4 regions of the Bacillus sp. XB1 genome follow, and region 4 is predicted to be linked to each of the others. Evidence: riboswitches for the same ligand, from Rfam matches in the RefSeq annotation. Region 4 holds a riboswitch; each other region holds the start of a gene.
The links. A riboswitch is a leader RNA that binds a small molecule or an ion and turns the genes downstream of it on or off. The one in region 4 is predicted to bind thiamine pyrophosphate.
Positions count from the first base shown of each region.

Region 1: linked by a shared signal. The riboswitch ahead of thiC (phosphomethylpyrimidine synthase ThiC) and the one ahead of tenA (thiaminase II) in region 4 are both predicted to bind thiamine pyrophosphate.
Region 2: linked by a shared signal. The riboswitch ahead of thiT (energy-coupled thiamine transporter ThiT) and the one ahead of tenA (thiaminase II) in region 4 are both predicted to bind thiamine pyrophosphate.
Region 3: linked by a shared signal. The riboswitch ahead of ACK1U5_RS24680 (MTH1187 family thiamine-binding protein) and the one ahead of tenA (thiaminase II) in region 4 are both predicted to bind thiamine pyrophosphate.

Region 1 covers NZ_JBNRIL010000003.1:88,321-91,504, reverse strand. Annotated here, with positions in the region: gene lldP (L-lactate permease) at 1-1,065, shown strand, start outside; TPP riboswitch at 1,137-1,252, shown strand; gene thiC (phosphomethylpyrimidine synthase ThiC) at 1,365-3,125, shown strand.
Region 2 covers NZ_JBNRIL010000002.1:62,709-65,892, forward strand. Annotated here, with positions in the region: gene ACK1U5_RS15525 (sensor histidine kinase) at 1-879, shown strand, start outside; gene thiT (energy-coupled thiamine transporter ThiT) at 1,088-1,756, opposite strand; TPP riboswitch at 1,843-1,944, opposite strand; gene ACK1U5_RS15535 (FeoA family protein) at 2,139-2,366, shown strand; gene feoB (ferrous iron transport protein B) at 2,363-3,184, shown strand, end outside.
Region 3 covers NZ_JBNRIL010000005.1:118,508-121,691, reverse strand. Annotated here, with positions in the region: gene ACK1U5_RS24690 (ABC transporter substrate-binding protein) at 1-326, opposite strand, end outside; gene ACK1U5_RS24685 (ABC transporter permease) at 323-1,096, opposite strand; gene ACK1U5_RS24680 (MTH1187 family thiamine-binding protein) at 1,068-1,388, opposite strand; TPP riboswitch at 1,490-1,591, opposite strand; gene ACK1U5_RS24675 (non-ribosomal peptide synthetase family protein) at 1,644-3,184, opposite strand, start outside.
Region 4 covers NZ_JBNRIL010000001.1:1,131,774-1,134,957, reverse strand. Annotated here, with positions in the region: gene pdxR (MocR-like pyridoxine biosynthesis transcription factor PdxR) at 1-240, shown strand, start outside; gene ACK1U5_RS05760 (D-alanine--D-alanine ligase) at 245-1,159, shown strand; TPP riboswitch at 1,233-1,338, shown strand; gene tenA (thiaminase II) at 1,466-2,155, shown strand; gene ACK1U5_RS05750 (DUF3937 domain-containing protein) at 2,553-2,816, shown strand.

The sequences.
Region 1 (3,184 bases), on a different contig from region 4:
CCGTTCCTATCATTATTTGTTCCATTCTTTATCGTATTTTTAATGGATGGATTTAAAGGGATAAGACAAACGTGGCCTGCGTTACTTGTAGCGGGTAGTTCATTTGCGATTACGCAGTTCATTACAGCGACATTTTTAGGACCGGAACTTCCGGATATTACATCGGCACTTGTAAGTTTAATTAGTTTAGCGCTGTTCTTAAAAGTTTGGCAGCCGAAAGAAACTTATCAATCTGGACAAGCAAATAGTGAAGTAGCAGCAACAACGACAGTAGCATCGATGCCAAAATTAACGTTTGGAAAAGTAGTGAAGGCATGGTCCCCATTTATCGTATTAACGGTTATGGTAGTCATTTGGAGCCAAAGTTTCTTTAAGGCATTATTCGCTCCAGGAGGGGCTTTAGAAAGTCTTGTGTTTAAGTTTGAAATTCCAGGTCTGCATAATTTAGTAATGAAAGCAGAGCCAATTGTAAATAAACCAACGCCTTACGAGGCAATTCTGAAGTTTGATGTATTATCGGCAACTGGAACAGCGATTTTAATTGCTTGTATCATTTCCATGTTTATTTTGAAAATGAATGTAAAAGATGCAGCAGTGACATTTAAAGAAACGTTAAGCGAATTAAAAATGCCAATTCTATCTATCGGATTTGTACTAGGGTTTGCATTTATTGCAAACTATTCTGGTCTATCTTCTACGTTAGCGTTAGCATTAGCCGGAACTGGCGGACTATTCCCGTTCTTCTCACCATTCTTAGGCTGGATTGGCGTATTCCTAACAGGGTCTGATACGTCTGCGAATGCACTGTTCTCAAATTTACAAGCCATTACAGCGCAGCAAGTCGGCGTATCTGAAGTGCTTCTTGTTGCAGCAAATACAACAGGCGGTGTAACAGGGAAAATGATTTCCCCGCAGTCGATTGCGATCGCTTGTGCGGCGGTTGGTCTTGCTGGAAAAGAATCGGATTTGTTCCGTTTTACAGTGAAGCATAGCTTATTCTTCGTAATTATTGTTGGTATTATGACGTATGTGCAGGCGTATTATTTAACGTGGATGATTCCGTAAAGTGCAAAAGAAATAAACTTTTCATTTTTCAGATTATCGTGTATGATGGGAAAGTATTGAAAATTAAATCAGTGATAAACTAGGGGTGCCTAACGTATGCGTAGGCTGAGAGAGAAGCGCGTGAACTTCTTAACCCTTTGGACCTGATCTGGCTCGTACCAGCGTAGGGAAGTTAACGGCTTTACATAATGATGTCTTTATGAGCCAGGTCCTTATTTTTTTATGGACCTGGCTCTTTTTATTTTGGCATGCGCTGGCCATATCTTGTCCTTGTCACGAACAGGGGGGCAACAAAATTTATGAAACAATCTGTTTCAGCTGAGCAAATTGAATTGAAGTCGAGTTTACCAGGGAGTAAGAAAGTATATGTGGATGGACCACGAGAAGGTATGAAAGTGCCGATGCGTGAGATTGAACAAAGCGAAACGAATGGCGTTCCAAATCCACCAATCCGTGTGTATGATACGAGCGGTCCTTATACAGATCCTGCGTATAAGGTCGAGTTGGAAAAAGGAATTCCAACGCCGCGCCACTCTTGGATTATGGGGCGTGGTGATGTAGAAGCATACGAAGGGCGTGAAGTGAAACCAGAGGATGACGGTGTGAAAGTAGCTTCGAAGCATACACCTGTTTTCCCGCAAATGGATCGCCAGCCGCTTAGAGCAAAGCAAGGTGCAAACGTTACGCAAATGCACTATGCACGTAATGGCATTATTACGTCTGAGATGGAATACGTTGCGATTCGTGAAGGGGTAGAGCCGGAGTTTGTTCGTAAGGAAATCGCAGAAGGTCGCGCTATTTTACCAGCGAATATTAATCATCCAGAAGCTGAACCGATGATCATCGGGCGTAATTTCCATGTGAAGGTAAACGCCAATATCGGAAACTCAGCTGTATCTTCTTCGATTGCAGAAGAAGTAGAGAAGATGACATGGGCAACGCGCTGGGGTGCAGATACGATTATGGATTTATCTACAGGTAAAAATATTCATACGACGCGGGAGTGGATTATTCGTAACGCGCCTGTACCAGTTGGAACTGTACCGATCTATCAAGCGCTGGAAAAAGTAAACGGAATTGCAGAAGATTTAACGTGGGAAGTATATCGTGATACGTTAATTGAGCAGGCGGAGCAAGGCGTTGATTACTTTACGATTCACGCTGGTGTATTGCTTCGTTATATTCCAATCACGGCAAAGCGTACGACAGGTATCGTTTCGCGCGGTGGTTCGATTATGGCGCAGTGGTGTTTATTCCATCATAAAGAAAACTTCCTATATACTCACTTTGAAGAGATTTGTGAAATTATGAAGCAGTATGATGTTTCGTTCTCTCTTGGAGATGGATTACGTCCAGGGTCTATTGCAGATGCCAATGACGAAGCACAGTTTTCTGAGCTTGAAACACTTGGTGAATTAACCAAAATTGCTTGGAAACATGATGTGCAAGTTATGATTGAAGGACCTGGACACGTACCGATGCACTTAATTAAAGAGAATATGGAGAAAGAGCTTGATATTTGTCAGGGCGCGCCGTTTTACACACTTGGGCCACTAACGACAGATATTGCACCAGGTTATGACCATATTACATCTGCAATTGGAGCTGCGATGATTGGCTGGTTTGGAACAGCGATGCTTTGTTATGTAACGCCGAAAGAACATTTAGGTTTGCCAAACAAAGATGATGTACGCACGGGTGTTATTACGTACAAAATTGCAGCGCATGCGGCTGATCTTGCGAAAGGACATAAAACGGCTCATCAGCGTGATGATGCACTTTCAAAAGCACGCTTCGAATTCCGTTGGCGCGATCAATTTAATTTATCTTTAGATCCTGAACGTGCGATGGAATATCATGATGAAACGTTGCCTGCAGAAGGGGCAAAGACAGCTCACTTCTGTTCAATGTGTGGACCGAAGTTTTGTAGTATGAGAATTTCACATGATATTCGTGAATATGCAAAAGAAAATGATTTAGAAACGACAGAAGCAATTGAAAAAGGAATGAAAGAGAAAGCAGAAGAATTTAAAGAAGCTGGTAGTCATTTATATCAATAACATGTTACACCTCTTTACTTGATTGATCACACTGTAGTACCTAACTTTATTATAGAAGA
Region 2 (3,184 bases), on a different contig from region 4:
TTCTATTACTCAAAACAAATTGCCAAACCGTTATTAAAAATAAATGATACGACGAAGAAAATAGCACAATTAGATTTTACAGAAAAAATACCGATTATTTCAAAAGATGAAATTGGAGATTTATCGAAAAATATTAATGTGCTATCAAATAAACTCCATTCACATATTGGACAGTTAGAAGAAGATATTGAAAAGGAAAGAAAGTTAGAAAATACACGGAAAGAATTCATTTCTGGTGTTTCGCATGAATTAAAAACACCGCTAAGTATTATGAAAAGTTGTATTTCCATTTTAAAAGACGGGGTAGCTGAGCATAAAAAAGAGTATTATTTTCAAGCGATGGAGAGAGAAGTAGACAAAATGGATACTTTAATTTTGGATATGCTTGAGCTAGCTAAATTTGAATCTGGTACATATAAAATGAAAAAGTCTTCGTTTTATATTGATACAGTAATTGAAGATATATGTGAACATCTATCTGTGGAAATAGAGAAAAAAGAACTTCATGTTCATAAAAATATACATTCATTTGAAGTGATTGCAAATCAAGGCCGGATTGAACAAGTCATCGTTAACTTCATTACGAATGCCATACGTTATACACCAAATAAAGAAGATATTATTATTTCTGCAATAGATGAGAAGGATCGTATAAAAGTTTGTATTGAAAATAAAGGTACTCACATTGAAGAAGAACAATTAGATAAAATTTGGGATCGTTTTTATCGCGTGGATACAGCTCGTCAGCGTTCACAAGGTGGGACGGGACTTGGGCTTGCTATTTCTAAAAATATTTTAGAATTACACGATGCTGAATATGGAGTGAAAAATACAGAAGACGGTGTATTATTTTACTTTTACTTACCGAAAAAAGCGTAGATAATGCATGCTACGCTTTTTTTAATTTATTTTCATATTATCTTTACTTAATCTTTATTTTTAAGCGATATAATCTGGTTAGAAAATGAGGTTATGTAAGGAGTCGATGAACCGTGCATAGCAATTGGCTAAGTATAATGGTATTTATTTTCTTTTGCGCATTTATTGTATTTTTAATTAATATTACGATATGAAAAAAGAGCGCTCATTAAGCGCCCTTTTTTTGTGTATTCATTTGATAAGCACTGATGCTTTTGAATAAGCGTGGGGAAGTGAGGAATAAAAATATAAGTAAAACTGTACATAAAATAAAAGAACCAAGCATTGTACTTCCATTTACGATTAATGAATATAACACAGCTGATTGACCCTTCGGCGCATATTGTCCCCAGAAAATAATACCGGCAATAAAGTGACAGAAATAGCGAGCAAAGCTACCGACAAATGTAGCAAGGATAATGTAAACAAGGATTTTCTTACCATGGTTTTGTTTTGCTGAAGGTTTTTCATTGCGACTACCTAAACTTGAATGTTCTTCACTATTTTCATTAGACGTTAAAAGTGCTTTTTGAATTGGACGATAGAATAAGCCAGCAAATCCGATAAAAGCAAAGGCAATGAAGTACTCAATGAATGCTTGAACAGGTGTTAAAATATAAGCATCCCCCACGACTATTTGTAATAGTCCCCAAACTAAACCACCTAAGAAAGCTGATTTAAAGCCCCAGCGGTAAGCAATAATAAAAATAGGAATCATAGCGAATGAGATAGAACCGCCTGTTGGAAGTTTAAGTGATAATGGTAAAATATCGATAATCATGGCGAAGGCTGCAAGAATAGCAGATTCGATCATCGCTTGTAAATTGGTGTTACGCATGTTGTCTCCCCCTAAATCCAAGTTGTACAAAAAAGAATAGATATCATAGGAGGATACGAAATACGTAAATAAAAATGAGGTATGTATTTCGGACGTTTGCACAATCCCTGCGTTAGCATTAACTAACAGGTTCGAAGGGTCGGAACGAAGTGTTCCCTCTCAGCGGCATGGCTCCCCCAGTGATAACGAGATTCTTTATTTGCTATTGTTTATTGTAAGCGAAATGGATGAGAATGGCAAACGAATACAGTATGACAATAATTGAAATAGAATTGTAGCGAAATGTTAATAAATATGAAGCAAAAGGGTATAGTACAAGAGAAATTGGGTGTGGTATAATTTTTTTGAAAATAATTATCATTCTCTTCTGAGGGGGAAGGTTATGAGCTTAGTAGATATTAAAATTGGAGAGAAAGTGTTAGTAAAAAGTATTCAGTCTTTAGATCAGCTATTAAAGCGTAGACTAGCTGCTTTCGGTCTTGCTGAAGGAAGCGAACTTCGCCTGAAACAGAAAGCGATGTTTAAAGGTCCTTGTACATTGGAGTGTCGTGGACAGTTAATTAGTATTCGTCATTGTGACGCGAAAATGATAAAGGTGGAATTAGCGTGAATAAGGTAGCTTTGCTAGGGAATCCGAATACAGGGAAGACATCATTATTTAATGCACTTACTGGTTCTTATGAGTATGTAGGAAACTGGAGCGGTGTAACAGTAGAAAAGAAGGTTGGTAAATTAAAAGATAGACAAGGAACATTAATTGATTTACCAGGTGTTTATGATTTAAATCCAGTTTCACGTGATGAAGGTGTTGTAACAAACTTTCTATTAACAGAAGAATTTAATCATATGTTAAATATCGTAGATTCCTCGCAGTTTGAAAGAAATATGCATTTAACGTTGCAGTTACTTGAATTTGGTAAGCCAGTCTCAATTGGTTTAAACATGGTTGATGTGGCGAAGCAAAGAGGAATTGTCATTAATGTAAAACGATTATCAGAACTATTAGGTGTAACAGTCGTTCCTGTTGTTGCAAGGAGTGGAAAAGGCTGTGAAGAACTGCTTACGACTCTTAAAGAAAATGACAAAAAAGAGAAAAAGCCATTCCTTATTTCATATGGTGTACAAATGGATGAAGGAATTGGAGAAGTAATTGCTCTTTTAGAGACAGTGAATTACGAGCATCCGAGATGGTTAGCACTTCAATTTTTAAGCAATAACGAAGTAGTAGAAAAAGAAATGAAAGCATTACCAATTTATAAGGAACTCATAGCCATTCGATCTCGCTTAGAAGGAAAACTTGATTGTACGTTAGAAGAGCACATTTACAAAACTCGTGAAGCGTATATTGAAAAGTTAAAAACAAATGTTATGAAGCATGAGAAAGAAGGAAAAATTCCTTTTTCAGAAAAAATTGATAGATTAATTACA
Region 3 (3,184 bases), on a different contig from region 4:
ACAGATACAACAGGAATTCCTTCTACACGAGCTAACGTTACATTTTCTTGTGCACTTATTGCGAAGTCTGCTTTTCCTGATGCTATCATTTGCTCTGCTGTTACATTGTCACCTGGTTGAATAATTTCTACATCTAATCCTTGCTTTTTGTAATAATCTTTCGTTTTCGCTACATACAAGCCAGTATGATTCGTATTTGGAAACCAATCTAATACTACTTTTACTTTTTGATCTTTACTTGCACTTTCTTCTTTCTTCGCCGGATTACATCCAGCCACACCTACCGCTACTAAGGCAGCTAACATAACTTTCAAACCTTTTTTCATTTTCTGCCGTCCTTTCTATATATCCATGGTGCTGTTATTCTTGCCATAAACTCTACGATAAAATACAGGCATAATGTCACCATAACGATGATTGCTGCAACACCAAATACTCGGGCAGTCAAAAAGGATTTTGTAGCCCTCGTAAGCATAACGCCTAATCCTTCACTTGCACCGAGCCATTCTCCGATAATTGCCCCCATTACGCTATATGTAACTGCAATTTTTAAACCTGAGAAAAAGTATGGGAGCACTGCTGGAAATTTTACCTTCTGGTAAACTTGCCATTTCGTCGCCTTCATTGTTTGTAACAGTTTCAGCATATTTTTATCTACTGTTTGAAAACCTTCTAAAATACTAAGCGCAATTGGGAAGAAACAAACGAGTATTACGACCATTACTTTCGGCAACATCCCATATCCAAACCAAATAATAAATAGCGGTGCAAGTACAACAATTGGAATTGTTTGCGAAATAACGAGCAATGGATTTATTAAAATACGAAATAACGGTATAACATCCATAATAATTGCGATGCTCGTCCCCAATAAAATTGCAAAGAATAGTCCAATTATAACTTCCTGCAGTGTTTGCATCGTATTTGGTAATAGTAAATCTTTCATCCCAATTAATTCTTGAACAATGGCAGAAGGCTTTGGTAAAATCCACGGTTCGATTTTAAATAATGAAACAGATCCTTCCCATATCGCAATGAGAAGGATAAGCCAAATAGTTGTAATAAGTTTAGATTGCTTCTGGTTTTGCATATTCATCACGGTACTTCCAAACCTTTTCATCTATCGTTACACCAGTGCTTGGACGATAATGGATTTTAATAGAAGTAATCACTTCTTCTGCTCCAGCATCGACGCAAGCTTGTTGCGCACGTTTAACGACATCAAGAAGTACATCTAATTCTCCTTCCAAAGTTGTTTCCATTGCCCCTACTTCATAACGAACTCCCGATTGTTGCACAACTTCAATTGCTTTATCGACAACAGAATATACATCTTTCGTTTTCGCTTGTGGTACTACTGAAAATGACATTGTAACTTGTTGTGACATAATAAAATCCCCCTTATAAAATTAAATTTCAAAAATAAGAAAAGGCTTTCCTACTGCGTAGGAAAGCCTTGTATGCAAGTTATTACAGAATAACATATGCTACATCACTTTAAGTAACTCCCTACGCTGGCATTATCCAGATCAGGTTGAGGGTCGATGTTTACTTACATCCTCTCAGCCAATTGGCTCCCCGGTCCTTAATTCGTTTTCATTGTAGCATGATTTATTTTATTGAACAAACAAAAGCATGCATAATCATTTCATTATTTTTGGAAAATAACCAACTTTTTCACCATGAGCTAATAACTGCTGTATAAATTCTTTATTAATTGCTGGTACTATCAATTCTTTTTTCTTAATCCATTCATTCGTTCTACGTGTACCCATTACAATTTCAGATTGCTGTGCTCCATCTCCTGCAACTTGAGAAGCAATTAACTCTGCTATTACTTCATTTCCCTTCGCTAATGCAAGTCCGGTATTTACATATTCTGAAAGTGGAACCATTTCAAGATTGTATCCACACTCTCCAATTAGCTGTATAAATTGTTCAAACTCAATTTGATGTGGATGACAAATATGTAACGTCTCTCCTACAATTTGCGCATCTTGTAAATACGATACAATTGATTTACTAGCAAAATCAATTGGTGTGAAATCAACTTTCCACTTCACATTTGGTGCTTTCCCAATTAATAGCATTGTTTTAATAAGACGATAAAATGCGTTTCCTTCAATATTTTGTTGGAACGAACCTGTTTCTGAATGACATGCTAAATTACCTGCACGATAAATATTTCCGCGCAAACCATTTTTCATTGCTTCACGAACAATGTTTTCCGCTTGTAGTTTACTATTTGAATATACATTCTCTAAGTCTACACTGTAATTAAAATCACCAGTTTTCATGTATGTATCCCATTGATCTACCGCTAATTCTAACGGGATACCAATTGTAGAAATAAAATGGAATGTAGCACCTTTCTCCGCTAATGCTAGCATACGGCTAGTTCCTTGGACATTTATATTTTCAAATTGTTTTACATCTCCAAAATGTCTTACATCTGCACCGCAATGAATTATCGTATCCATCTTAGAACTGATGAACATAAATTCTTCTTCGCTCATCCCAAGATACTCTTCTCCCAGATCACCAGCTACGGCCTGTATACGCTGTAACCATTCTTCACATATATCATTAAAGTAGCCTGTTAATGTATCTATAATTCTTTGCTGCACATCTTTGGTTGGTCTTACTAAACAATAAATAGTAGCAGATGTATCTCTCAACAATTCATATAATATGTGTGATCCTAAATAACCAGTAGCTCCTGTTAAAAAGACATTTGAAATCTGGGTTTCTTCCAAAACGTTTGCATACGTGATAGTATCTGGTTCGTGAATCACTTTATATTCACGAAATACTTCTTCTTTCTCTACTTTTACTTCTCGCTCAATTCGAGCTAATCCATATATCGTTCTTTCTTTAAAGAAATCTTGAATTGTTAAATGTGAGAAATCTTCTTTTAACAATGTTAAGACTCGTAATACTTTTAATGAATGTCCACCAATTGTAAAGAAATCATCATGCACTCCAACTTTTGAAATTCCTAATACTTCCGCCCAGGCGTTCGCGATTTGTTTTTCTGCTTTATTAGAAGGTGCAACATATTCTTGTAGCCGAACCGGTTCATACTTTTCTTCTAACTGAGCTAACTTCTTAACATCAATCTTTTTATTAGGTGTAAGTGGTAATTCATTAATATAAATTAGTTTAGATGGCACCATATAATCTG
Region 4 (3,184 bases):
AGAATGACTGGAGATGGTGGACTTCATTTATTTATAGAACTAGAAGAGCATATGAATGCCCGCACACTTTTACAAAAGTGTTATGAGAAAGGCGTTACGTTTTCACCTGGAGATGTTTTTTACTCTGATGGAGAAGGAGCGAACACTTTCCGATTAGGGTTTTCGCGCTTGAAAGAAGAAGAAATAGTTCGGGGAATTAAAATAATTGGTGATACATTAAAAAATGAAATTTGGAGTTGAGAAAATGAAAATCGGTGTTATTATGGGCGGGGTATCGTCTGAAAAACAAGTTTCAATTATGACGGGGAATGAAATGATTGCTCATTTAGATAAAAATAAGTATGAAATAGTTCCAATTACATTAAATGAAAAAGTGGATTTAATTGAAAAAGCGAAAGACATTGACTTTGCGTTGCTCGCGTTACACGGAAAATACGGAGAAGATGGGACAGTTCAAGGAACACTGGAGAGTTTAGGGATTCCTTATAGCGGAAGTAATATGTTATCTAGCAGTATATGTATGGATAAAAATATTTCGAAAAAGATTTTACGTTATGAAGGTGTAGAAACACCAGATTGGATTGAACTTACAAAAATGGAGGATCTAAATCTTGATGAGTTAGATAAGTTAGGATTTCCATTAGTAGTAAAACCAAACTCTGGCGGATCGAGTGTCGGAGTGAAAATCGTTTATAATAAAAATGAATTGATCTCAATGCTAGAAACTGTATTCGAATGGGATTCTGAAGTAGTAATTGAGAAGTATATAAAAGGTGATGAAATTACATGTTCCATTCTGGATGGAAAACAGTTACCTATAGTTTCAATTCGACATGCAGCCGAGTTCTTTGACTACAATGCAAAATATGATGATACTAGTACAGTTGAGGAAGTTATTGAACTTCCAGCAGAAATTAATGAACGTGTAAATAAAGCGTCACTCGCTTGTTATAAAGCATTAAAATGTAGTGTTTATGCAAGAGTTGATATGATGGTGAAGGACGGAGTTCCATATGTAATGGAAATTAATACATTACCAGGGATGACACAATCAAGTTTATTGCCAAAAAGTGCAGAAGCAGCGGGAATTAGTTATAGCAAACTATTAGATATGATTATTGAAACATCATTAAAAGTTAGAAAAGAAGAGGGGTTTTAAGGGAATTATATAACTAATTTTTTTGACAGTTTCACGAAGTATGCTATGATGAATACATTATAAAAACAAAATATTTATCCACTAGGGGGGCCTTTTATAGGCTGAGATCAAATGTGATTTTGAGACTCTTAGTACCTGATCTGGTTAATGCCAGCGTAGGGAAGTGGGAAAGACGTTGCTATTTAATGAGTAAATAAATACTGTCAATTTCACTTTCTTTACGCCTGTAAAGAAAGTTTTTTTATTTTAAAGCGTTAATAGCTGTGGATAAATATCTATATTTTATATATTATTGGAGGGATTTAAATGACTTTTTCACAATCGTTACGTAAAGAAGTAGATTCAATTTGGAAAGCGAGTTTTAACCATCCTTTTGTAAAAAAACTTGGTGAAGGAACGTTAGATTTAGCTAGTTTTCGCTATTATGTTCTTCAAGATTCATATTATTTGAGTCATTTTGCTAGAGTACAAACATTAGGAGCTGCAAAAGCTCTTGAATTAGAAACGACAGCTCGTATGGCACACCATGCCCAAAATACATATGAGGCGGAATTATCATTACATGAGAATTTTGCTAAAAAGCTAGGGATAACAAAAGAAGAAAAAGATAATTTTATTCCTGCGCCAACTGCATATGCGTATACTTCACATATGTATCGTGCTGCGTATGAAGGACATTTAGGAGATATTATTGCAGCAATCTTACCTTGCTATTGGTTGTATTATGAAATTGGCGAACGCTTAAAAGAGTGCCAGCCGGAAGAGCAAATTTATAACGAATGGATTTCTGCTTATGGATCTGATTGGTTCCGTACGCTAGTTGAAGAGCAAATTACACGTTTAGATACTATCGCTGAAAAAGTAACAGAGACAGACCGCAAGCGTATGAAACAGCATTTTATTATTAGCAGTCAATATGAATATTCATTTTGGGAAATGGCTTATACATTAGAAAAGTGGCCAGTGGATACAGACGTAAAAGACGTAATTGGATAAAGAATAGAAGTAATGTTATAGCTAGGTATGGATCATACCTAGCTATATATTTTTTCTTGTCAAATTTGCGTAAAGTCATTAGTGCTACTGATATGGCGAAATAGAATATCGATAATTTAGCTCATTTACTTGTCTACGCATTAACTGGATAAACTTCTGTCACATTTATTTTACAATCAAAGAACGTAAATGTTGGTGGTATGAAGTTAAATAAGAAAAGAAACCCGAGCTGTTAGCTGTAACGGAGTTGTTTTTTCTTTGCAGGAATTTCTAAATTATCATGGAGTGTTGTTAATACGATATGCAAATATGCATATCGTATTTTTTTGAGTTCTTTATGTGTTAAAATTAGATATAGAGATATGTAAATATAAAGAAGCAAAAGCAGGAATATCCAATGAATTTTGAGAGGTGTTATATGTTTACAAATAAGAAATTAATTCGATTTGGTTTATCGTTGTTTGTATTTTTAGGGATAATTAATTTTACAATCAGCTATTTCCAAACATATCTTGAAACAGCAGCAGATATTAAATGGGTAATTCCAGAAATTTGGAAAACTATTTTGCTAGATGTTCCTCAAGGTATACTTGTTCTTTTAGGCGCAATTGCTTTATATGATTTCACAAAAGAGGCATCACAAAAAGACGCATCAATCTAAGTGTGTCTTTTTTAATTAACAATTTCATAGAGAGCTTTGCTGGAGAAATAGAATGAAAAGCCCTAATTAGGGCTTTTTTTGTTGGAATTTCTTAACCGTCATAAAAACTGGTCACTTGGAGGTGTTATAGCGAAAGCCACTTACAGTACAGAAAAATCTAAGCAGCAGACGGAAATATATAGGATATGGATCATAATTATTGAGAAATTAATTGAACTTAGTAAGTATGAAGATATGACGCTAGAATTCATATTTTTTAATTTTTATTTATCTCGCTATTTGCCGGACAGTAAGCCCCCCACCTCAAAATTCAGCGGAAGCAAAGAAGTTAGGTAGGGGATGAACAAAACCCCACTGATTAAATTTTC